DNA from 3 places in the Paenarthrobacter sp. NPDC091711 genome. Region 1 is predicted to be linked to each of the others. Evidence: riboswitches for the same ligand, from Rfam matches in the RefSeq annotation. Region 1 holds a riboswitch; each other region holds the start of a gene.

Region 1 (7,251 bases):
AGCAGGCGGCCGAAGCACGACGCCGGATGGCCCCCAATGGCGGCAACCCGGCGTCGCAATACTATTCAGTTCTACAATCCCACGCTACGCCACAGTGTGCGTGCCCGGGTGGCCCGATGGAACGGACGGTATTCCCCGATTCGGGGATTCCCTGCCAAACATGCCGTGCGCACGGCACACCCAGCAGCGAACCCCCGAAATGGACTCGGGCGCAGGGAGTTAGGAGAGGTCTCCGCCATTCTTGGAGGCGTACTCCTCGGCCGAGAGCAGCGGGCCCTCGGATTCAGCGGCGACCTTGAACAACCAGCCGGCACCGTAGGGATCGTTGTTGATCAAGGCGGGGTCGGAAACAACGGCGTCGTTGATCTCCGTGACCTCGCCAGTAACCGGCGAGTACAGGTCCGAAACGGACTTGGTGGACTCAACTTCACCACAGGTCTCGCCTGCAGTCACAGACGAACCAACCTCGGGCAGGTCAACGTACACAATGTCACCCAGTGCGTCGGTGGCAACTTCGGAGATACCAACGGACACGGAGTTCCCGTCTCCGCGTGAAACCCACTCGTGCTCGTCGGAGTACTGAAGTTCGGGCGCTACTTTGGGCATTCTGATTCCTTACTATGGTTGGTCAAAACTATGGCTGGGATGGTGGGGCACCGAATTCCTCCGCGTGCTGCTCCTTCGTCGCTTTGACGCACGCTTCCGGAATCCGCTCCCCCACCGCACGGCCACGCGAGTCCGGCCTCCGGCAGCATGCGTCCAAGGGAGCGTCGCGTCCGCTCAGCGGGCGCACATGCGACGGGGGCCACGCCGTCCGGGTTCCCGGGCCGAGCTTGCGAGGCGAGGGGGACGGTGGGGAGCATGCAGAGGTCGCCAGGTTCGAAAACCCAGAACCTACTTTTGGCGCTTGTAGAACGGCAGTGCGACGACTTCGAACGGCTCGGCTTTCCCGCGCAGGTCAATATCCAGCGCGGTACCAAGCTCTGAATGCTCGACGTCGACATACGCCAACGCTACCGGGTAGCCGAGCGTGGGGCTGGGCTGACCGGACGTGACTTCGCCAACCACTGCGCCGTTCTTGAGGACCGGGTAGTGGCCGCGTCCGGCACGGCGGCCGAGGCCCTTGAGACCCACAAGCTTACGGCCGGACGTAGAGCCAGCACCGTCAGCCTTCAGGGCAGCGAGTGCGTCCTTGCCCACGAAGTCGCCTTCTTTGGAGAGCGCCACTACGGGTCCCAGCCCTGCAGCGAAGGGGTTGCCTTCGCGGGAGAGTTCGTTGCCGTAGAGGGGCATTCCAGCTTCGAGCCGCAGGGAATCTCGCGATGCCAGCCCGGCCGGGATCAGCTCACCTTCATTCGCGGAGGCAGCAATGGCCTGCCACAGGGCTGCCGCGGAGTCGTTGGCCACGAAGATCTCGAAGCCGTCTTCGCCGGTGTACCCGGTGCGGGCGAGCAGCAGGTCTTGAGTGCCGCCGTCGAACGTGAACGGGACGTCAACCGCCGCGTAGTACTTGAGTTCAGTGACCAGTGCGTGCTGGTCGGCGGGCACCAGGCGGAGGAGGATCGCTTCAGCGAGCGGCCCCTGAACGGCGATCAGCGAGGTCTCGGCGGAAGCGTCCTCGACGACGACGTCAAAACCAGCGGCACGCTCCAACAACGCCGCAGCAACAACGGCAGCATTGCCTGCGTTGGGCACTACCAGGAACTTGTCGGTGCCTTCTGCGGTGGACGGGCGACGGTACGTGATGAGGTCGTCAATGATGCCGCCGTCTTCCTGGCAGATCAGCGAGTACTTGGCCTTACCGATGGCCATGGCGGAGATCTTGCCCACCAGGGCGTAATCGAGGAACGCGGCTGCCTCGGGACCGGTGACCCAGACTTCGCCCATGTGGGAGAGGTCGAACAGGCCGGCGGACTTACGGACGGCGTGGTGCTCAGCCAGCTCCGAGGAGTACTTGAGGGGCATTTGCCAGCCGCCGAAGTCGGTAAAGGACGCGCCGAGCTTCTTGTGCTCTTCGTAGAGCGCGGTGTAGTTCTCAGACATATCCGGGTCCTTAGTTTTCGAAGTCTTCGATGGGCGGGCAGGAGCAGACCAGGTTTCGGTCTCCGGCTGCGCCGTCAATGCGGCCAACGGGCGGGAAGTACTTGTCCTGCTTCAGGTGGTGGACCGGGAAGGCGGCCTGCTCACGCGGGTACGCGCGGTCCCAATCAGAAGTTACGACGGCGGCTGCCGTGTGAGGTGCGCGGCGAAGCGGGGAATCCTGCACGGAGAAGTCGCCGTGGGCCACCTGTTCGATCTCGGCACGGATGGTGATCATGGCTTCGATGAAGCGGTCGATCTCCACGAGGTCTTCGGACTCGGTGGGTTCAACCATGAGCGTGCCCGCCACCGGGAAGGCCAGGGTGGGCGCGTGGAAGCCGAAGTCGATGAGGCGCTTGGCAACATCTTCAGCGGTGACGCCGGTCTTGGCCGTCAGTTCCCGGAGGTCCAGAATGCACTCGTGTGCTACGAGTCCGCCTTCGCCGGTGTAAAGAACCGGGAAGTGATCGTTGAGGCGGGAAGCGATGTAGTTCGCAGCGAGCAGCGCGGACTTGGTGGCTTCGGTGAGGCCCTGGCCGCCCATGAGCTTCACGTAGGCCCAGGAGATCGGCAGCACGCCGGCGGAGCCGAAACGGGAAGCCGAAATCGGGACGTCGTTACCTTCGGTCCAGGACGCCGCGTCGCCGGGCATGAACGGTGCGAGGTGTGCCTTGGCTGCGACCGGGCCAACGCCGGGTCCGCCGCCGCCGTGGGGGATGCAGAACGTCTTGTGCAGGTTCAAGTGGGACACGTCGCCGCCGAACTTGCCCGGCTGGGCTAGTCCAACCAGTGCGTTGAGGTTGGCACCGTCGATGTACACCTGGCCGCCGGCCTCGTGGATGGCGTCGCAGACTTCGCGGACGTCGGCGTCGTACACGCCATGCGTGGACGGGTAGGTGATCATGATGGCCGAGAGGGCATCGCGATGGGCTTCGATCTTGTTCTTGAGGTCAACGTGGTCGATGGTGCCATCGGGGGCGGTGGCCACTACAACAACCTTCATGCCGGCGAGCACTGCTGAGGCCGCGTTGGTGCCGTGGGCGGAAGCAGGGATGAGGCAGATGTTGCGCTGTTCGTCGCCACGGGAGAGGTGGTAGCCGCGGATGGCCAGCAGGCCTGCGAGCTCGCCTTGGGACCCGGCGTTGGGCTGGATGGAGACTTGGTCGTAGCCAGTGATCTCGGTCAGCTGCGACTCGAGATCGGTGATGAGTTCACGCCAGCCCTCGGTCTGGGAATCCGGAGCGAACGGGTGGATGGAGGCGAACTCCGGCCACGAGATCGCTTCCATTTCAGCCGTGGCGTTGAGCTTCATGGTGCAGGAACCCAGCGGGATCATGGTGCGGTCCAGCGCGAGGTCCCGGTCGGAGAGCTTCCGGATGTAGCGCAGGAGCTGGGTTTCGGAGCGGTGGGTGTTGAACACCGGGTGCTGCATGAAGTCGCTGGAACGCTCCACGGAGGCCTCAAGCGCAAAGCCTTCAGCGGCTTCAGCCACTGAAGCGCCGAACACCGCTGCGACGTCGGCGACAATCGCGGAAGTTGTGGTCTCATCAACCGAGATGCCCACAGTGTCGGCGTCGATGCCGCGCAGGTTGATGCCCTTGGCCTCGGCAGCGGCCACGAGCTCGCCGGCCTTGCCGGGAACTCGGACGGTGATGGTGTCGAAGAAGGAACCGTGAAGGACCTCGACGCCGGCAGCCTTCAGGGACGCTGCGAGGGTGCGGGCGTGGCTGTGAGCGGTCTCTGCGATCGCCTTCAAGCCTTCGGGGCCGTGGTAGACGGCGTACATCGAGGCGACGATGGCGAGCAGCGCCTGCGCGGTACAGATGTTGGACGTGGCCTTCTCGCGGCGGATGTGCTGCTCACGGGTCTGCAGCGCCAAGCGGTAGGCGGGGACACCGGCGTCGTCCTTGGAAACGCCCACCAGACGGCCGGGCATGGAACGCTCCAGACCCTTCTGGACGGCCATGTAAGCAGCGTGCGGGCCGCCGAAGAACAGCGGTACGCCCAGGCGCTGCGCGGAACCAACAGCAATGTCCGCGCCCTGCTCACCCGGAGGGGTGATGAGCGTCAGGGAAAGGAGGTCGGCAGCGACGGTAACCAGCGCGCCGCGTTCCTTGGCGTCAGCGATCACGGCGGAGTGATCGAACACGCGGCCGGAGACACCCGGCTGCTGCAGGACGACGCCGTTGATGTCGCCTTCCGGGAGACCGAGCGACAGGTCAGCTACCTCAACCTCGAAGCCGAGCGCTTCTGCGCGGCCCTTCACAATGGCGATGGTCTGCGGCAGGCAGTCGGCGTCAAGAACGGTCTTGCCGTCCTGGACAGCCTTGTTCTTGTTGGCACGGCGCATCATGAGCACGGCCTCGGCCACGGCGGTTGCTTCGTCCAGCAGGGAGGCGTTGGCGATCGGCAGGCCAACCAGGTCCTGCACCATGGTCTGGAAGTTCAGGAGCGCTTCAAGACGGCCCTGGGAAATTTCCGGCTGGTACGGCGTGTAGGCCGTGTACCAGGCCGGGGACTCAAGAATGTTGCGGCGGATCACCGGCGGCGTCACGGTGTCGTAGTAGCCCTGGCCGATCATCTGCACGGCGGTCTTGTTCTTGGACGCAAGTTTGCGCAGCTCGGCCAGAACTTCAACTTCGCTCAGCGCGTTCTGCAGGGTGAGGGCAACGTCCTGGCGGATATCGTTCGGGACGGCGGTGTCGACCAGGGAGTCGACGGTGTCGTAACCGACGGACTTGAGCATGGTCTCAATATCAGCCTGGCGGCGGGCGCCGATATGCCGATCGACGAAGGTGGTGGAGGCAGAACTAACCGTCACGAAGGAACTCCATTACTTGGGCAGCGTTTGGGTACGCCACAGCGGCTGGGTTCCTCCCCGCTCTGTATTGGACCTGAGAGTTTCCGCGCGTTGTGGGACAACCATCGCTTGCACCGTCGGTGAGCACAGCTCTCTTCACCCTGAGGTGCCGAGTGCCTGCTGCTTTCCAGAGTTGCCTTGCCGCGGCGGTGCGTGGGCCTGAGAGATTCCTGGGGAGGGTTTGCTCCTACGGCGCCTGCATCACGTGCTTGCAGGACTCTCCCGCCGCAGATCAAAGGCATGTTCAGTTGTATATGGGCGCCACGCTGGGCACGCCACAAGAGTTAATTGTCCTACGCTCCGGCCTCAGCAGCAAATGGAGGAACCACTACTTCCGTAGCCGCTCGAGGACTCCCAGCAGGATTTCGACGTCGGCCTCCCGCCCGGCGTTGCCGCCCTCCTGGCCGCCTTCAAAGATCGCGTTGAAGTAGAGCCCATCGCCCATGTAGCTGACAGCCTTGGCAACTTCCGGTCCGACGTCTTCTGCGAGCACGTCCAGCCATCTCTGTTGGATGGCGGCAAACCTGCGGCGGGTTTCCTCGTGAGCCACCTCAGCCAACCTGGTAGCGGCAACGAAGGCCCGGTCCATGGGCGTATCTGCCCACAGCGAGGACCGGATGAAGTATGCAGCCGAACCATCGGGCGCGGCCTTCATCACTTCGGTATCTTCGTCGGCCAGCAGGTCCAGGCGCTCCAAAAGGGCAGTAATCAGCGCTTCCTTATTGGGAAAGTGGTAGAGCAGCCCACCCTTGGACACTCCCGCGCGCTTGGCAACGGCATCGAGCGTGGCAGCACGCTCCCCCACTTCAATGAGGAGGGCTTCAAAGGCGTCCAGGACGGCGTCCCGGGCAATTGGTTTTCGTGGCATGTGTCCATCATTCCCTAAAGGCTCGCGGTGGCTACATTTGAAACTATACCGTCTGGACGGTACAGTGGTTACATGTTCTCGCCGTCCTCAACCCAAGCACCCCGTTCCGCCCACCCCGTTAAGGGTCCGGCAGCACCGTGGCGCGACTGGACGGCACTGGCACTCCTGATGTTTCCGGTGCTGCTGGTGGCCGTCGACAACACCGCGCTCACCTTTGCCCTCCCTGAAATCGCCCGTTCCCTGAACGTTGGCGGCGTCCAATTGCTCTGGATTGTTGACGCCTACCCGCTGGTCCTCGCCGCACTGTTGGTGTCCATGGGCAACTTGGGCGACAGGATCGGACGACGGCGGCTGCTGCTGGTCGGCAGCACAGGCTTCGCAGCGGTTTCGGCTGCTACAGCATTCGCGCCGTCCGCTGAATGGCTGATTGCCGGCCGCGCCGGCCTTGGTGTCTTCGGTGCCATGCTGATGCCCTCAACCCTTTCCCTGATCCGGAACATTTTCACCGATCCCAACCGGCGCCGGCTCGCGATCGCCGTCTGGGCCGCAGGGTTCTCCGGCGGCGCCGCCCTTGGCCCGATCTTTGGCGGCTGGCTGGTGGAGCACTTCTGGTGGGGCGCCGTTTTCCTGGTAGCAGCATTCCTGCTTTTGCCCCTGCTTGCTTTCGGCCGGGTACTGATTCCCGAGTCCAAGGATGCCAATCCCGGACGTGTGGATGCGCGCAGCATCCTCCTCTCCGTTGTCACCATGGCGCCGTTCGTTTACGGGATCAAGGAATTCGCGGTTCATGGTTTCGGGGCGTCCGCAGCTGCCTTCATGGGCTTTGGCCTGGTGATGGGCATCCTGTTCGTGCGTCGCCAGCAGCGGATCGAGAACCCCATGCTGGATGTTGCCTTGTTCAAGAACAAGGTGTTCAGCACGGCAATCGTGGCGAACGTCCTGTCCCTGTTCTCCATGACGGGCTTCATCTACTTCTTCGCCCAGCACCTGCAACTTGTTGAGGGCCAGTCCCCCATGGAGGCCGGTATCGCGATGATTCCCGCCCTCCTGGCAACGGTCATCGCCGGCCTGCTGGTGGTACCTCTGGTCAAGCGTGTGCGGCCAGGGTTCGTTGTGGCGGCAGGCCTGACACTCAGTGCCGTGGGCTATCTGATCGTCGTAGTGGGCGATCACGGCAGCGGTCCGGTGTTCCTGTTGTCAGCCTTGACCGTCCTGGCCGTCGGCGTGGGCGCTGCGGAGACCATCTCCAACGACCTCATCCTGGCTTCAGTGCCGGCCGACAAATCCGGCGCCGCCTCGGCTATCTCCGAGACCGGCTACGAACTGGGGTCACTCTTGGGAACGGCAGTGCTTGGCTCTATCCTCACGGCGTCTTACCAGCACAACCTGATCATGCCGGACGGCATCTCCGAGCAAGCTGCCGGGAATTCCGGTGAGACGCTCG
Region 2 (7,251 bases), on a different contig from region 1:
CAGGCGGGAGGCCTCGCGGACTGCGGCCGGACCAAACCGGGCGCCGGGGCGGTAGGAGGTACCGCCGTCGAACGGGACACCAACAATCGCGATGTCATAGTCGGGGACGCGGTCAATTTGTGGCAGCCTGGCGAATGTACCCAATCCTGCGAAGCGGGGAACCTTGGTGGCATCGACGGGGCCAATGGGCTGGTGAGTGGTCATGACAGGGATCCTTCGGTTACTTTGTTGGTCTCCGGGCTGGCCGGCTTCTTATTGCTGGTGAGTTCTGAGAGGGACTTGTTGGCCGTTTCTGGAGCGAGCAGGAACGTCGCTACCAGTCCAACCAAGGAGATGGCGGCGCCGATGAGGAGGGAACCGGCAGCACCGAAGCTCAGGATTGCGATGGGCATCAAGTACGTGCTGGCGGCCGATCCGATCCGGCTGATGGCAGTACCGAAGCCCACGGCCGTTGCCCGGACCTCCGTGGGGAAGAGCTCGTTGGGGTACACAACTTCGAGGAAGCTGGAGGCGCCGGAAGCCAGCGCGAAGATCGCCAAGGCGATAAACAATGGTGCGGCCTGGACGTTGGGAATGAAGGCCGGGATGGCGAGGGCCACCACGATGATGCCGAAGCTCCAGAGAAGCAGCTTGCGTCGTCCGATTTTCTCCACGAGCCACAGGCCGGGAATGCCACCCACTACGAACAACATGGAGATCAGGAACGATCCCCCGTAAAGGTTGGCGTCGCCGTGCATGCCGAAAGAAGCTAGAAGGTCTGGAGCAAAGGTGTAGACGGCGAAGAGCGGGATCACCTGGGCTGTCCAGAAGATGGAAACAAACAACGTGCGCTTCCAATACTGGCCCCGGAAGATGTCCAGGAACCGGCCTTGTTTGGCTGGTCCCTCGCTGTCGGAAGCGATATCGCTCAGCCCGTACTGCTGTCCGTAGACCTTCTTGATGACCGCGTCAGCCTCATCCCGTCGCCCACGGGAGAGCAGCCAGCGAGGAGACTCGGGGGTTCCGAGACGGCACAGGAGGGTGATGATGGCGAAGATGGCAGGGCTGGCGACCATCCACCGCCATGCATCCGGTCCCATGTCCCGGAGCAGATATCCGACGGCGTACGCGACGGCCGCGCCAACGGCCCAGACAACGAAGGTGGCGCCCAGCAGGCGGCCGCGGTGTTTCTTTGGCAGGAACTCTGCCAGGAGCGAGGTGGCGATGGGGTAGTCGGCGCCGATGGCCATTCCAAGGAAGAACCGGCACAGGACAACCTGCCACACTTCAGTAGCGAATCCGTTTAGGAGTGAGAAGACTGCCAGTGCGATCAAGTCGGCGATGTACATTTTGTGCCGGCCGATCTTGTCGGTGAGCCAGCCGAAGATGGCACCGCCGAAGAAGATACCCACCAGGCTGGCCGCGCCTATCAAGCCAATTTCACCTGTGCTGAGCTGCAGCCCGGGGGTCATGGTGATCAAGGCGATGCCGATGATGGACAAGGCATAGCCATCGATGAACGGACCGCCGGAGGCGAAGAACGTCAGCTTCTTGTGGAACGCGGTCAGTGGGGCATCGTCAATGAGGTTGCTTGTTGCGCTCATTGCATCCCTCTCTCGTGAGTGCTCTTGGGGAGCGGGGGGAGTAAGTAGTTCAATTCTTGGTGACCCGAGTCACTTCGACTACCTACACTTTGACTACAAATGACGAAGCCGCATATACCTTTGTCTAACAGCCGCCGGTGGACCGCCACCCGAGGACAGCAGGGAGCACAAAATGGCGATCACCGTAGCGGAACTCATCGCAGAGCCGCAGCTGGGGCTCACCCTTCTGGCCGGGTCGGCCGGCCTGGACAACCGGATCACCTGGGCGCACACCTCGGACCTCCCCAGGCTGTGGGAGTGGGTCACCGGCGGTGAGCTCATGATGACCAACGGCCTCTCCATTCCCTCTGATGCAGCCGCCCAAGTAGCGCTCGCCGAGGCATTGATGGACAGTGGTGCCAGTGCACTGGCGATCGGTGAAAAGATGCACGCGCCGCCGCTAACGGACGAGTTCCTGGAGGCCTGCAACCGGCTCCCGCTGCCCCTGATCAACATCCCGTATCCGCTGCCATTCATCGCCATAGCCCGTTCGGTTGCCGAGTCATCGCTGCTCGAAGAGTCCCGCCGTTTACGGCAAACAGCCCGCGTTTATGATCTTCTCCGCACCGCCGGAGCGTCCGAGGACCATTGGCAGAGCCTCGTCCAGCGGCTATCAACCGAACTCGACGCGGAACTCTTCGTGGTGGACCGCCGATGCCTCCATCCTTGGCATCCGGACGGGCAATCACTCCCCGTCTTCCTCGCCGAGGAATGGGCGCCGTTGTCCGGGCAGGTGGGCCTGGCGGGGAAGAACTTCCAGTGGCACCGCATCCGCGGCAGGCACGTGCTCACCATGGACATTCCCACGCATGCCAACGCGCTCCTGGTGGTGCTGCCTAACAGCGAACCGCACCCGGACGCCGTCGTACTCCTTCATGCCGCAACCGTGCTGGGACTGCAGCTTTCGCGCATCGTTTTGTCGTTGGAAGGCCGCCATCGGCTTGCCGGCGAGTTCCTGCTGCAGGCCATGGATGGGCGTTTGGGTGCGGCCGAGATGGAGAGCCGCCTGGCGGGTTTCGAGGTTGCGCCCCAGGATTTCCTGCTCGCCTCCATGACGGCGAGCATTCCCACGGCGGGCGCTAAAGCAGCGGACGACGTCGGCGGGCTGGCTGACGTGCACATCGAACTGTGGCGGCACGGGGTTGCGTCGGCGTCGTTGAAGCGGAACAACAGGCTCCACGTGGTGGTCCCCGCGGGCGTGTCGGATGACGTCTTGGTCCATTGCGCCGGGGCGAACGCCGCGATCGGGATCAGTGCGCCGGCGGATGTGACCGGTATCCAAAGGGCGCTGCAAGAGTCTCTCTGGGCGCTCGGTTCAGCCCGGGCCAACAAGCTGGGGCTGGCTCGGTACGCGGAGGGGCCGTCATGGCTGGGGCTCACCGGTTTTGAGGAAGGGACCGCGCTGGTCCGGCGTCTCCTGGGCCCGATTTTTGACTACGAGCAGGGCCAGGACGGCGATCTGATAGTCACGTTGCGGACATATTTGGATTCGCAGCGTTCGTGGCAGAAGACTGCTGCCGCGGTGTTCGCGCATCGGCAAACCATCATCTACCGAATCCGGAAAATCGGCGAGCTGACGGGGCTGGACATGGGTGAAACGTCCACCGTTGCCCAGTTGTGGTTTGCGTTGCAGATTCATGAAGCCATGCATCAGTAGCCACACCTTGCTTGCGCTTTTTCAAAACAACCCGCTATGGTGTGAAGCGTGTCACTCATGGTGATGCAACGCTTTTGATCTGCGGCGGGAGAGTCCTGCCGGTACATCCAGTCAGGCGCCGTAGGAGCAAATCCTCCCCAGGAATCTCTCAGGCCCATGTACCGCCGCGGTTAGGCAACTCTGGAAAGCAGTCCGGGCAACCGGGCTCACCGACGGTGCAAGCAGGCAACCATTCCTGCGGAATCTCTCAGGTCCAATACAGAGCGGGGAGGAACCCACATCATCGAGCGCTCACTGGGCGCCTGAATCATGGAGTTCCTCTTGACTGTTCAATCAACCCCCACCGCCTTCGCGGACCGGCATATTGGCGCCCGCCGCCAAGCCGACGTTGACACCATGCTCAAGGCCATCGGCTACGACTCGGTCGACGGCCTGGTAGACGTCGCCGTCCCCGATTCCATCCGCCAGGACACTGCCCTGAAGTTGCAGGACGCCCTCACCGAGGTGCAGGTCCTCTCCGAGCTCCGCAAGCTGGCGTCCAAGAACAAGACCGCTGTCCAGATGATCGGGCAGGGCTACTACGACACCGTGACGCCGCCCGTTATCCGCCGCAACATCCTCGAAGCTCCGGCCTGGTACACGGCGTACACGCCGTACCAGCCTGAAATTTCGCAGGGCCGCCTTGAGGCTCTCCTGAACTTCCAGACCATGGTGCAGGACCTCACGGGGCTGCCCATTGCCAACGCTTCGTTGCTGGATGAAGCCACCGCCGTGGCCGAGGCCGTGCTGCTGATGCGCCGGGCCAACAAGAACAAGGCTGCCAAGGATGGCAAGACCGTCCTCGACGCCGACCTCCTCCCGCAGACCATCGCGATCGTGAAGGGCCGGGCCGAGGCTCTGGGCTTCGAAGTTGAGATTGCGGACCTGTCCGCCGGACTTCCCGACGGCGACATCAACGGTATCGTCCTGCAGCAGCCTGGCGTTTCGGGCCGCGTTTTCGACCACACGGCCGTGATTGCCGACGCCAAGGAACGCGGTGCCCTGGTGACCGTGGCCGCCGATCTTTTGGCGCTCACCCTCATCACGCCCCCGGGCGAGCAAGGTGCGGACGTCGCCGTCGGAACCGCGCAGCGTTTCGGTGTGCCGCTGTTCTTCGGCGGCCCGCACGCTGCCTACATGGCCGTCCGCGAAGGCATGGAACGCACGCTTCCCGGCCGCATCGTGGGCGTCTCCAAGGACAACGCCGGCGTACCGGCCTACCGCCTGGCGCTCCAGACCCGCGAGCAGCACATCCGCCGCGAAAAGGCCACGTCCAACATCTGCACCGCCCAGGCTCTGCTGGCGATCGTAGCCTCGATGTACGCCGTGTACCACGGTCCCGAGGGCCTGAAGTCGATCGCCGAAACAGTCCACGGACACGCCCGCGTTTTGGCTTCGACCCTGCAGAAGGCCGGCCGCGAACTCGTCTCCGAGGCCTTCTTCGACACCCTCACCGTCCGTGTTCCCGGCAAAGCTGCCAAGGTCATCGCAGCCGCCGAAGCCCGCGGCATCAACCTGCGGCTCATCGACGCTGACACTGTTGGCGTTTCGGTTGATGAAACCACGACGCCGGAGGTCCTCTCCGCAGTGGCCGTCGCCTTTGGTGCCGGCCCGGTAGGGGACGTAGCAGGGTTCGAACTGCCCGCATCCGTGGTCCGCACCTCCGATTTCCTGCAGCATCCGGTGTTCAACACGCACCGTTCCGAGACGCAGCTGTTGCGCTATATCCGCAAGCTGTCAGACCGGGACCTCGCGCTGGACCGCATCATGATTCCGTTGGGCTCGTGCACCATGAAGCTCAACGCGACTGCTGAGATGGAAGCTATTTCCTGGCCGGAATTCGCATCGATCCACCCGTTCGCTCCGGACCACCAGACGGCCGGTTGGCGTGAACTGATCACCGACCTCGAGGCGGACCTCACGGAGATCACCGGTTACGACCAGGTCTCCATCCAGCCCAACGCCGGTTCGCAGGGCGAGCTGGCTGGCTTGTTGGCGATCCGCGGCTACCACCTTTCACGTGGCGACGAGCAGCGCACTGTCTGCTTGATCCCCGCTTCGGCTCACGGTACCAATGCTGCCTCGGCTGTGCTGGCGGGCATGAAGGTTGTTGTGGTGGCCACGGCTGCTGACGGCACTATTGATCATGCTGATCTGACGGCCAAGATCGAGGCCAACAAGGACGTGCTGTCCTGCATCATGATCACTTACCCGTCCACGCACGGTGTGTACGACGCTGACGTCCGCGAAGTGTGCGACGCCATCCACGCAGCCGGCGGCCAGGTGTACGTTGACGGCGCCAACCTGAATGCCTTGGTTGGCTTGGCCCAGCCGGGCAAGTTCGGCGGCGACGTGTCCCACCTGAACCTGCACAAGACCTTCTGCATCCCGCACGGTGGCGGCGGTCCGGGCGTTGGCCCTGTTGCTGCGAAGGCACACCTGGCTCCGTTCATGCCGGGCGACGCGAACAAAGCGGCGCACGAGGAAGGGCATGGCGTGGCCATCTCGGCGTCGCGTTATGGCTCCGCCGGTGTGCTGCCGATTTCCTGGGCGTACGTGAAGCTCATGGGTGGCCAAGGACTGACGGAAGCCACCAAGTCTGCTCTGTTGGCAGCGAATTATGTTGCTTCGCGCTTGGATGAGCACTTCCCGGTTTTGTACACGGGCGAGGGCGGACTCGTTGCCCACGAGTGCATCCTGGACCTCCGCGAGCTGACTGCCCGCACGGGTGTCACGGCCGAGGACGTGGCCAAGCGACTGATCGACTTCGGCTTCCACGCCCCCACCCTGGCTTTCCCGGTGGCGGGCACGTTGATGGTGGAACCCACCGAGTCCGAGGACCTGGCCGAGATCGACCGCTTCATCGAAGCCATGATCACCATCCGTGCCGAAATCGAGCAGGTGGCCAGCGGTGATTTCACTGTTGAGAAGTCGCCGCTGCGCAACGCGCCGCACACGGCTGCCGCCGTCGTAAATTCCGGCTGGGACCGTGAGTACCCGCGTGAGCAGGCCGCGTTCCCCGTCCACCACCTCAAGCAGGACAAGTACTTCCCGCCGGTCGGCAGGATCGACGGCGCCGCAGGTGACCGGAATCTTGTGTGCTCGTGCCCGCCCCTCGAGGCATTCGAGAACACTGCTGACTTCGAAAACTAAGGACTCCTGACATGTCTGAGAATTACACCGCTCTTTACGAGCAGCACAAAAAGGCCGGCGCTTCCTTCACCGATTTCGGCGGCTGGCAGATGCCCCTGAAGTACGAGTCCGAGCTCGCCGAGCACCACGCCGTCCGCAAGACCGCCGGCCTGTTCGACCTCTCCCACATGGGCGAAGTCTGGGTCAGCGGCCCCGAAGCAGCCGCCTTCCTGGACTACGCGCTGGTGGGCAAACTGTCCGCCATCGCGGTGGGCAAAGCCAAGTACTCGCTGATCTGCAACGCAGACGGCGGCATCATTGATGACCTCATTACCTACCGCCGTCCCTCTCCCGAAGAAGGCGTGGACAAGTACCTGGTGGTGCCCAACGCGGGCAACGCGAAGGTAGTTGCTGCTGCGCTGAAGGACCGTGCGGCCGGGTTCGACGTCGTGGTGGAAGACGCTTCGGCAGAGACGTCGCTGATCGCCGTGCAGGGCCCCAACGCCGAGGCGATCCTGCTTCCTCTGGTCCCGGCAGAGCAGCACGCACTGGTCACCGAACTGAAGTACTACGCGGCCGTGGAGGTCTCCATCAACGGGCAGGACCTGTTGCTGGCCCGTACCGGATACACCGGTGAGGACGGCTTCGAAATCTACCTTCCCAACGTCGATGCTGCTGGCCTTTGGGAAGCCCTGCTCGACGCCGGGGAAGGCCACGGTCTCATCCCCGCCGGACTCGCTGCCCGCGACTCCCTGCGGCTGGAAGCCGGGATGCCCCTCTACGGCAACGAGCTTTCCCGCC
Region 3 (7,251 bases), on a different contig from region 1:
GGTTACGGCCGTCTACGCAACAGGCGGTTTCAACGGCTACTACGTCCAGACCCCCGGAACTGGCGGTGAAAGCGCGGGGGCGGCCAGGACGGCGTCGGACGCTTTGTTCGTCTATTCACCCTCGACGACGGCCACGGTCCAACCCGGCGACTACCTCCAACTCACCGGCGTGGTCAGCGAATTCGCCAACCAGACCCAGCTCACCGTTGAAGCTGCAGGATTGAAGAAAATGACCGAGGCGGCACCGGAGGTCAAGTCCACTCCGTTCACCTTGCCCGCCAACGAGGCCGCGCGGGAAAGCCTGGAGGGCATGCTCCTGGCTCCACAGGGTGACTTCACGGTGACGGACAACTACTCCCTGAACCAGTACGGCGAGATCGGCCTCGCAGCCGGTACATCCCCTCTGGTGCAGCCCACTGCGGTGGCCACCTACGGCTCGCCGGAATACGCCGCTGTGGTAGCTGACAACGCGTTGCGCGGCATCAAGCTCGACGACGGCGCGTCCACCAACTTCCTCAAGGACGCCACCACCAAAGCCCAGCAACTGCCCTACCTGACAACATCGGACCCCGTACGCGTGGGCTCGCCTGCGCAGTTCCGGACCGACGTCATTTTGGGCTACGGCAACAACTCCTGGAAGTTCCAGCCCCTCACCGCGCTGACTGCGGCCAACGCTGACTCCGTCCAGCCTGCAAGCTTCACCACCACCCGGCCGGACGGTCCCGCGGATGTTGGAGGCAACCTCAAACTGGCTTCCTTCAATGTTTTGAACTACTTCCCCACCACCGGTGACCAACTGTCCGGCTGTGTCTTCTACACCGACCGCGACGGCAACCCGATCACGGTCAAGGAAGGCTGCAACGCCCGCGGTGCCGCCAATGCCGAGAACTTCGAGCGCCAGCAAAACAAGATCGTCGCCGCCATCACCAAGTCCGGCGCCGACGTCGTATCCCTCGAAGAGATTGAGAACTCGGCGCAGTTCGGCAAGAACCGCGACGACGCCCTGTCCAAACTGGTGGACGCCCTCAACCTCAAGACGCCGGGCGTGTGGGACTACGTGCGCACACCCGCCAACGCTCCCCCGCTGAACGATGAAGACATGATCCGTACCGCGTTCATCTACAAGAAGTCCGTGGCCGAGCCCGTGGGCGAGTCCATCATTCACAATGACACCGTGGCTTTTGCAAGTGCCCGCAAGCCCCTGGCCCAGGTTTTCAAGCCGGTGGGCGGAGACGATGACAAGAAGTTCATCGCGATCGTGAACCACTTCAAGTCCAAAGGCTCAGCAGCAACGCCGGATGACACGGACAAGGGCCAAGGCGCCTCGAACATCGCCCGCACCAAGCAAGCCGAATCGCTGCTGGCCTTCTCCCAGGAACTTCAGGCCTCGAAAGGGACAGACAAGGTCTTCCTGATCGGTGACTTCAACGCCTACTCCAAAGAAGATCCCATCAACGTCCTGACAGGTGCCGGCTACACGGACTTGGAAGTGGGTACCGGCAAGCACTCCTACCTGTTCGGTGGCATGGTGGGCTCCCTGGACCACATCCTGGCTTCCCCTGCCGCCCACAAGGTGGTCACCGGAACCGACATCTGGAACATCAACTCCGTAGAGTCCGTGGCGCTGGAGTACAGCAGGTATAACAACAATGTGACCAACTACTATGCCGGTGACGAGTTCCGGGCCAGCGACCACGACCCTGTGGTGGTGGGCCTGAACCTGACCGCCGACGAAGCTGCCACAGTTGACCTGCAGTTCCTGGGTATCAACGACTTCCACGGCCGCATCGACTCGAACACGGTCCTCTTCGCCGGAACAGTTGAGAAGCTCCGCGCGGCAGCTGCCCCCGGCGCTACGGCCTTCATTTCCGCCGGTGACAACATCGGGGCTTCCCTCTTCGCTTCCTCCGTTGCGAAGGACCAGCCCACCATTGATGTCCTGAATGCCCTTGACCTGCAGGCCTCCGCCGTAGGCAACCACGAGTTCGACGGCGGCTGGGCGGACCTGCGGGATCGCGTTGTTGCCGGCGGGAGCAACGCGAAGTTCGCTTACCTGGGCGCGAACGTTTACCAGAAGGGCACCACCACACCGGTCCTGCCGGAGTACAAGGTCCTGGACATGAACGGCATGCGTGTAGCCGTGATCGGTACAGTGACCCAGGAAGTTCCGTCTTTGGTGACGCCGGCCGGAATCACGGACCTGGAGTTCGGCGATCCTGTTGAAGCCATCAACCGGGTGGCCGCGAAGATCAAGGCTGAAAACCTGGCCGACCTGATCATCGTGGAAAACCACGACGGCGCCGCTTCCGGCACGCCCGAGGGCGCCACCTTGGAGCAGGAAGTTGCTGCCGGTGGTCCGTTCGCCAAGCTCGTCAACGAAACCACTCCTGACGTCGCCGCGATCTTCACGGGGCACACCCATAAGGAGTACGCCTGGGACGCCCCGATCCTCGATGCCAACGGCCAGCCCACCGGCAAGACCCGGCCCATCGTCCAGACCGGCAACTACGGTGAGAACGTGGGCAGCGTGACCCTCACAGTGGACACGGCAAGCAAAACGGTCACTGCCTACAAGGCCGCCGTGGTGGATCGGACCACCGAGACCTCTGAAAGCCTCGTAGCTGCCTACCCGCGGGTGGCAGCTGTGAAGACGATCGTGGACAAGGCCCTCGCCCAAGCCGCAGAGATCGGCAACCAGCCGGTGGGTGCAGTGACCGCTGATATCACCACCGCCTTTACCCCGGACCCGGCTGGCGGCGCCCCCAAGCGGGACGACCGCGCGAGTGAGTCCACGCTGGGCAACCTGGTGGCGGATTCCCTGGTGGATACGCTCAAGGCGCCTGAACTGGGAGCGGCGGAGATCGGCGTCGTCAACCCCGGCGGCTTGCGCAACGAGCTGTACTACGCCCCGGACGGCACCATCACCTACGCCGAGGCCAACGCGGTCCTGCCGTTCGTGAACAACCTCTGGACCACGTCCCTGACGGGTGCGCAGTTCAAGACCCTCCTGGAGCAGCAGTGGCAGACCAACCCTGACGGCACCATCCCCAGCCGCCCTTACCAGCAGCTGGGCGTGTCCAAGAATGTCAATTACACCTACGACGCCGCTCGCCCCGCCGGGGACCGCATCACCGGCATCTGGGTGAACGGAGCCGTGATTGATCCTGCCAAGCAGTACAGAATCGGTACCTTCAGCTTCCTGGCTACCGGAGGTGACAACTTCCGGATTTTCAAGGAAGGCAGCAACACCAAGGACACAGGCCTGGTGGACCGCGATGCGTGGATCAAGTACCTGCAGGCACATAATCCTGTGTCTCCGGACTTCGCACGCCGTTCCGTTGCCGTGGCCAACACCACTGCGGCTGAGGTGAAGGCCGGAGATTCCATCGCTTTGGCTGTCTCCAAACTGAACCTCACCTCCATCGGCAGCCCGGCCAACGCAACGCTGAACGCTGTGTTCCTTGATTCCAAGGGCACTGCTGTTGCTCTGGGCCCCGTCCCGGTCACAGCCGGTGCGGCCACGGTGAACCTCAAAGTGCCCGCAGCGGCAGCTGCAGGGACGGGCACGCTGGTGCTCACCGCCGTCGAAAGTGGAACCGTGGTGAAGGCGCTGGTGAACGTGGCTGAGAGCGGTCCAAACCCGCCGCAGTGCACCGCACCTGCCAAGCCGTCCAAGTGGTACGACGTCGTGGGATGGCTCCGGTACGCGTTTGCATGGCTGGAGTATCAGAGGTGCTTGAGGGGCTAACCGCTCCTTAGCGTGAACAAGAAAGGCCGGACCCCTCACGAATTCGTTCGTGAGGGGTCCGGCTGTTTGTTCTACGAAGCTGTTTGTCCTATAAAACTGTTGCTCCGCGCCTTACTTGTTTGCAGGTACCGTTTCTTGGACGTTGTCCAAATCGACCCTGTCCGCGTCCCGCTGGAGCTCAGCTTTGAACTCCTCGTAGCGGGCCAAGTGCGCGGGGCGGCGGCGGAGAATCAGCCAGGCGACCCCCAGGATAACGAACCACACGGGAGTGGCCAGCAGTGCCATGAGAGTGTCCGGCTGGGTGGTCAGCGCCCACAAAACGAAGGCAAAGAAGGCGAACACTACCCACACCATCACCACTCCACCGGGCATCTTGAACGCCGAGGACTCGTGCAGGTGCGGACGACGCTTCCGGAAGGCAAGGTAGCTGGCCAGGATGATGGACCACACGAAAACAAAGCAAACAGCGGACACGGTGGTCACCATGTCGAACGCCTTGCCGATGTCCGAGCCTGCGTACATGAGGACGACGCCGGACAGCAGCAGGATGCAGGACAGGAACAGGGCGTTGCGGGGTACTTTACGTCCGGAGAGCGCACCGAACACCTTGGGCGCGTCGCCCTCCTGAGCCAGACCGAACACCATGCGGGACGTGGAGTAGATGCCCGAGTTGGCGGAGGACATTGCGGAGGTCAGCACCACAAGGTTGACGATGGTGGCCGCTGCGCCGAGGCCTGCCAGCGAGAACATGGCAATGAAAGGGCTGTGTCCGGCAGCGAACTGGGTCCACGGGGTGACGGACATCAGGATGATCAGCGCGCCGACGTAGAAGAGCAGCACACGGATGGGGATCGAGTTGATGGCCTTGGGCAGGTTCTTCTCGGGGTCCTTGGCCTCGGCTGCTGTGGTGCCCACCAGTTCGATGCCCACGAACGCGAAGACGGCGATCTGGAAGCCTGCTACAAAGCCCATGAATTCGTTGGGGAAGAAGCCGCCATGGCTCCACAGGTTGGAGAACGTGGCCGGTCCGGCATCGGACTGGAAGCCGCTGAAAATCATGAACAGGCCAACAATGATGAGGGCAGCGATGGCCACGATCTTGATGAGGGCGAACCAGAACTCGGTCTCACCGAAGGCTTTCACCGTGGCGAGGTTCAGGAGCAGGAGGATGCCGATGGTGATCAGTCCCGGCACCCAGAGGGGCAGGGCCGGCCAAAGCTCCTGGGAGTACCCGGCGATGGCGATCACGTCCGCGATCCCTGTGATGACCCAGCAGAACCAGTAGGTCCAGCCGGTGAAGAAGCCGGCCCAAGGTCCCAGGAGGTCCGCTGCGAAGTCGCTGAAGGATTTGTAATTGAGGTTGCTCAGCAGCAATTCGCCCATGGCACGCATGACGAAGAACAGCATGAAGCCGATGATCATGTACACGAAGATGACGGACGGGCCGGCAGCGGAAATGGTCTTGCCGGAGCCCATGAAAAGGCCGGTGCCAATGGCTCCGCCGATGGCGATGAGCTGGATGTGCCGGTTGCTGAGTTGTCGCTCGAGGTGGGGTGAATCTGGACCAGTGGAAGGCGGGCGCTGAATCGTCAAAGGAACTCCATCGTTCAGGCGGCACAGGGTGCCACATTGATTCGGGTTCCTCCCCGCTCTGTACGTGGACCTGAGAGTTTCCGCGGCCCTGCAGGGCAGGACCGCTTGCACCTTCGGTGAGCCCGGTGACCGGACTGCTTTCCAGAGTTGCCTCGCCGCGGCGGTACATGGGCCTGAGAGATTCCTGGGGAGGGTTTGCTCCTACGGCGCCTGACGGGATGTACCGGCAGGACTCTCCCGCCGCAGATCAAAAGCGCGCACCATCTATTCGGTGATGCAGCTCACACCATAGCGAAGAGCGGAAGCACCCGCAAGCTGGCGCCGCTAGCGGCCCAGAATGCTGCGGGCAATCTCGTCCGCATCACGCAGGGTCCGCTGTCCGCTCGCGTAGGCCGGGCCGGTGCGCGGCTTCGCTTCCGCAGCAATGGCCGTCCCCCACTGTGAAGCCGAGAGTTGAAGGCCCAGCACGTACAGTCCGTCGGTGACCGATCCGTTGGCCGCCAGGGGCCGGTACGGGTGTGGTTCAACGTCAAGACCGGTGGTCTGCATGGGCGTCCCTTCAACGCTCATCATGATTTTGGTGCGCACCAGACCATCCGCCATGAGCTGTTCCAGCAGGGGCGAGAGGTTGATGCCCACCCTGTTAGCCGGAGACATCGCCTCGATGAGGGTCCGGGCTTCGACCGGGGAGTCGTGCACCCACGGCGAAACCGCCCGGAACACTTTGGCGCCCCGGTCCACACTGAACTTCGGGTCCGGGCCCACAAAACTCACGACGCCGGCACGCGCCAAAGCGGCCAGCTGTTCCGAACGCAGGGCTGGCGCGCCGCTGGCCAACCCTTCAACAAAGGACTCGAACCAGCCGCGCAACCCTGCCAGCCAGGACTCATCGGTGATGCCGCCGTCCGCCACCACCGATTTGAGGATGGCCCGTCCAGTGTGAAGAGCACCGATGGCCATCTTGACGGGGTCCGCCTCACCCAGCGCTGATCGGCGGGCATCATCATCCAGATATGCCGTGATAGCGGCGTCCAGCTCGCTCCGGGACGCGAACGTCCGGCCCGCGAGCGGCGCCGCGAGCCCCCGCAGATTCAAGCGGCGGGAAGTGACCACGTGCTTTTCAACGAGGTTTCCCACGTCAATTTCCCAGTTCGCAGTGGTGTGCGCATGCGGTTGGAGCGCATCTTCAAGGTCTGCGAGGAACTGTGCGGGGTCCTTGATCGAGGCTGGCTGGGACCGGGCAAGCGTTGAGTAATAAGCCCACAGGGCATCGCGGTGCAGCAGCGGCCAGAGGTCATGATCGAAACCGGGCTGGATGCCGGCCGCGCGGAACCTGTCCACCGCGGCTTCTGTCAGGTAGCGCATGGTGATGCTGCTGGGGTAATAGCCTGCCAGCCCCGCCTTTGCCCGATAGGGGGTGCCTCTTCGGGAGGCAGCAATGATCCTCGGTTCCCTGCCCGAGGCCCGATACTCCAAGACACCCGCGCCCGGCGAACCAGCCTCGACGAACTTGCCGCCCCGACCCTCCGTCAACTGGCCCATGACGTCAAAGAAGTTCAAACCCATGCCGCGGACCAGCACGGGCTCATTGTCCGGCACAGCCTGCCAGTCGACGTCTGCCGGCGGAGCAGGCGGGAAATAGAGCAGCCCACGGTCCTCCGCCGCGCTCTTGAAGGACCGCTGCTCCGGATTAAGCCGGGATTCGATGTGGCCCAGCGCGAGGACCACGGAACCGACGGTGAGTGTGGCGCCGTTGGCGAGTTCGACGTCGAACCCGTCTTCAACCGGGCGCGCAGCAACGGCGAGTGTCTGATGGAAGGTGACCTCGACGCCGTCGGGCAGCCGTTTTAGCAGCCCATCCAACGTCTGGCGAAGGTAGCGTCCGTACAGCGCGCGGCTGGGGAAGTCAT

What was found. A riboswitch is a leader RNA that binds a small molecule or an ion and turns the genes downstream of it on or off. The one in region 1 is predicted to bind glycine.
Region 2: linked by a shared signal. The riboswitch ahead of gcvP (aminomethyl-transferring glycine dehydrogenase) and the one ahead of gcvP (aminomethyl-transferring glycine dehydrogenase) in region 1 are both predicted to bind glycine.
Region 3: linked by a shared signal. The riboswitch ahead of cycA (D-serine/D-alanine/glycine transporter) and the one ahead of gcvP (aminomethyl-transferring glycine dehydrogenase) in region 1 are both predicted to bind glycine.

The regions. Positions count from the first base shown of each region.
Region 1 covers NZ_JBIVTF010000023.1:11,937-19,187, forward strand. Annotated here, with positions in the region: gene gcvH (glycine cleavage system protein GcvH) at 220-606, opposite strand; gene gcvT (glycine cleavage system aminomethyltransferase GcvT) at 895-2,043, opposite strand; gene gcvP (aminomethyl-transferring glycine dehydrogenase) at 2,054-4,900, opposite strand; glycine riboswitch at 5,077-5,174, opposite strand; gene ACIQH5_RS21315 (TetR/AcrR family transcriptional regulator) at 5,268-5,807, opposite strand; gene ACIQH5_RS21320 (MFS transporter) at 5,880-7,251, shown strand, end outside.
Region 2 covers NZ_JBIVTF010000003.1:182,982-190,232, forward strand. Annotated here, with positions in the region: gene speB (agmatinase) at 1-204, opposite strand, end outside; gene ACIQH5_RS06645 (MFS transporter) at 201-1,583, opposite strand; gene ACIQH5_RS06650 (PucR family transcriptional regulator) at 1,756-3,279, shown strand; glycine riboswitch at 3,355-3,453, shown strand; gene gcvP (aminomethyl-transferring glycine dehydrogenase) at 3,601-6,471, shown strand; gene gcvT (glycine cleavage system aminomethyltransferase GcvT) at 6,483-7,251, shown strand, end outside.
Region 3 covers NZ_JBIVTF010000007.1:155,976-163,226, reverse strand. Annotated here, with positions in the region: gene ACIQH5_RS12955 (ExeM/NucH family extracellular endonuclease) at 1-3,748, shown strand, start outside; gene cycA (D-serine/D-alanine/glycine transporter) at 3,860-5,341, opposite strand; glycine riboswitch at 5,493-5,591, opposite strand; gene ACIQH5_RS12945 (FAD/NAD(P)-binding protein) at 5,666-7,251, opposite strand, start outside.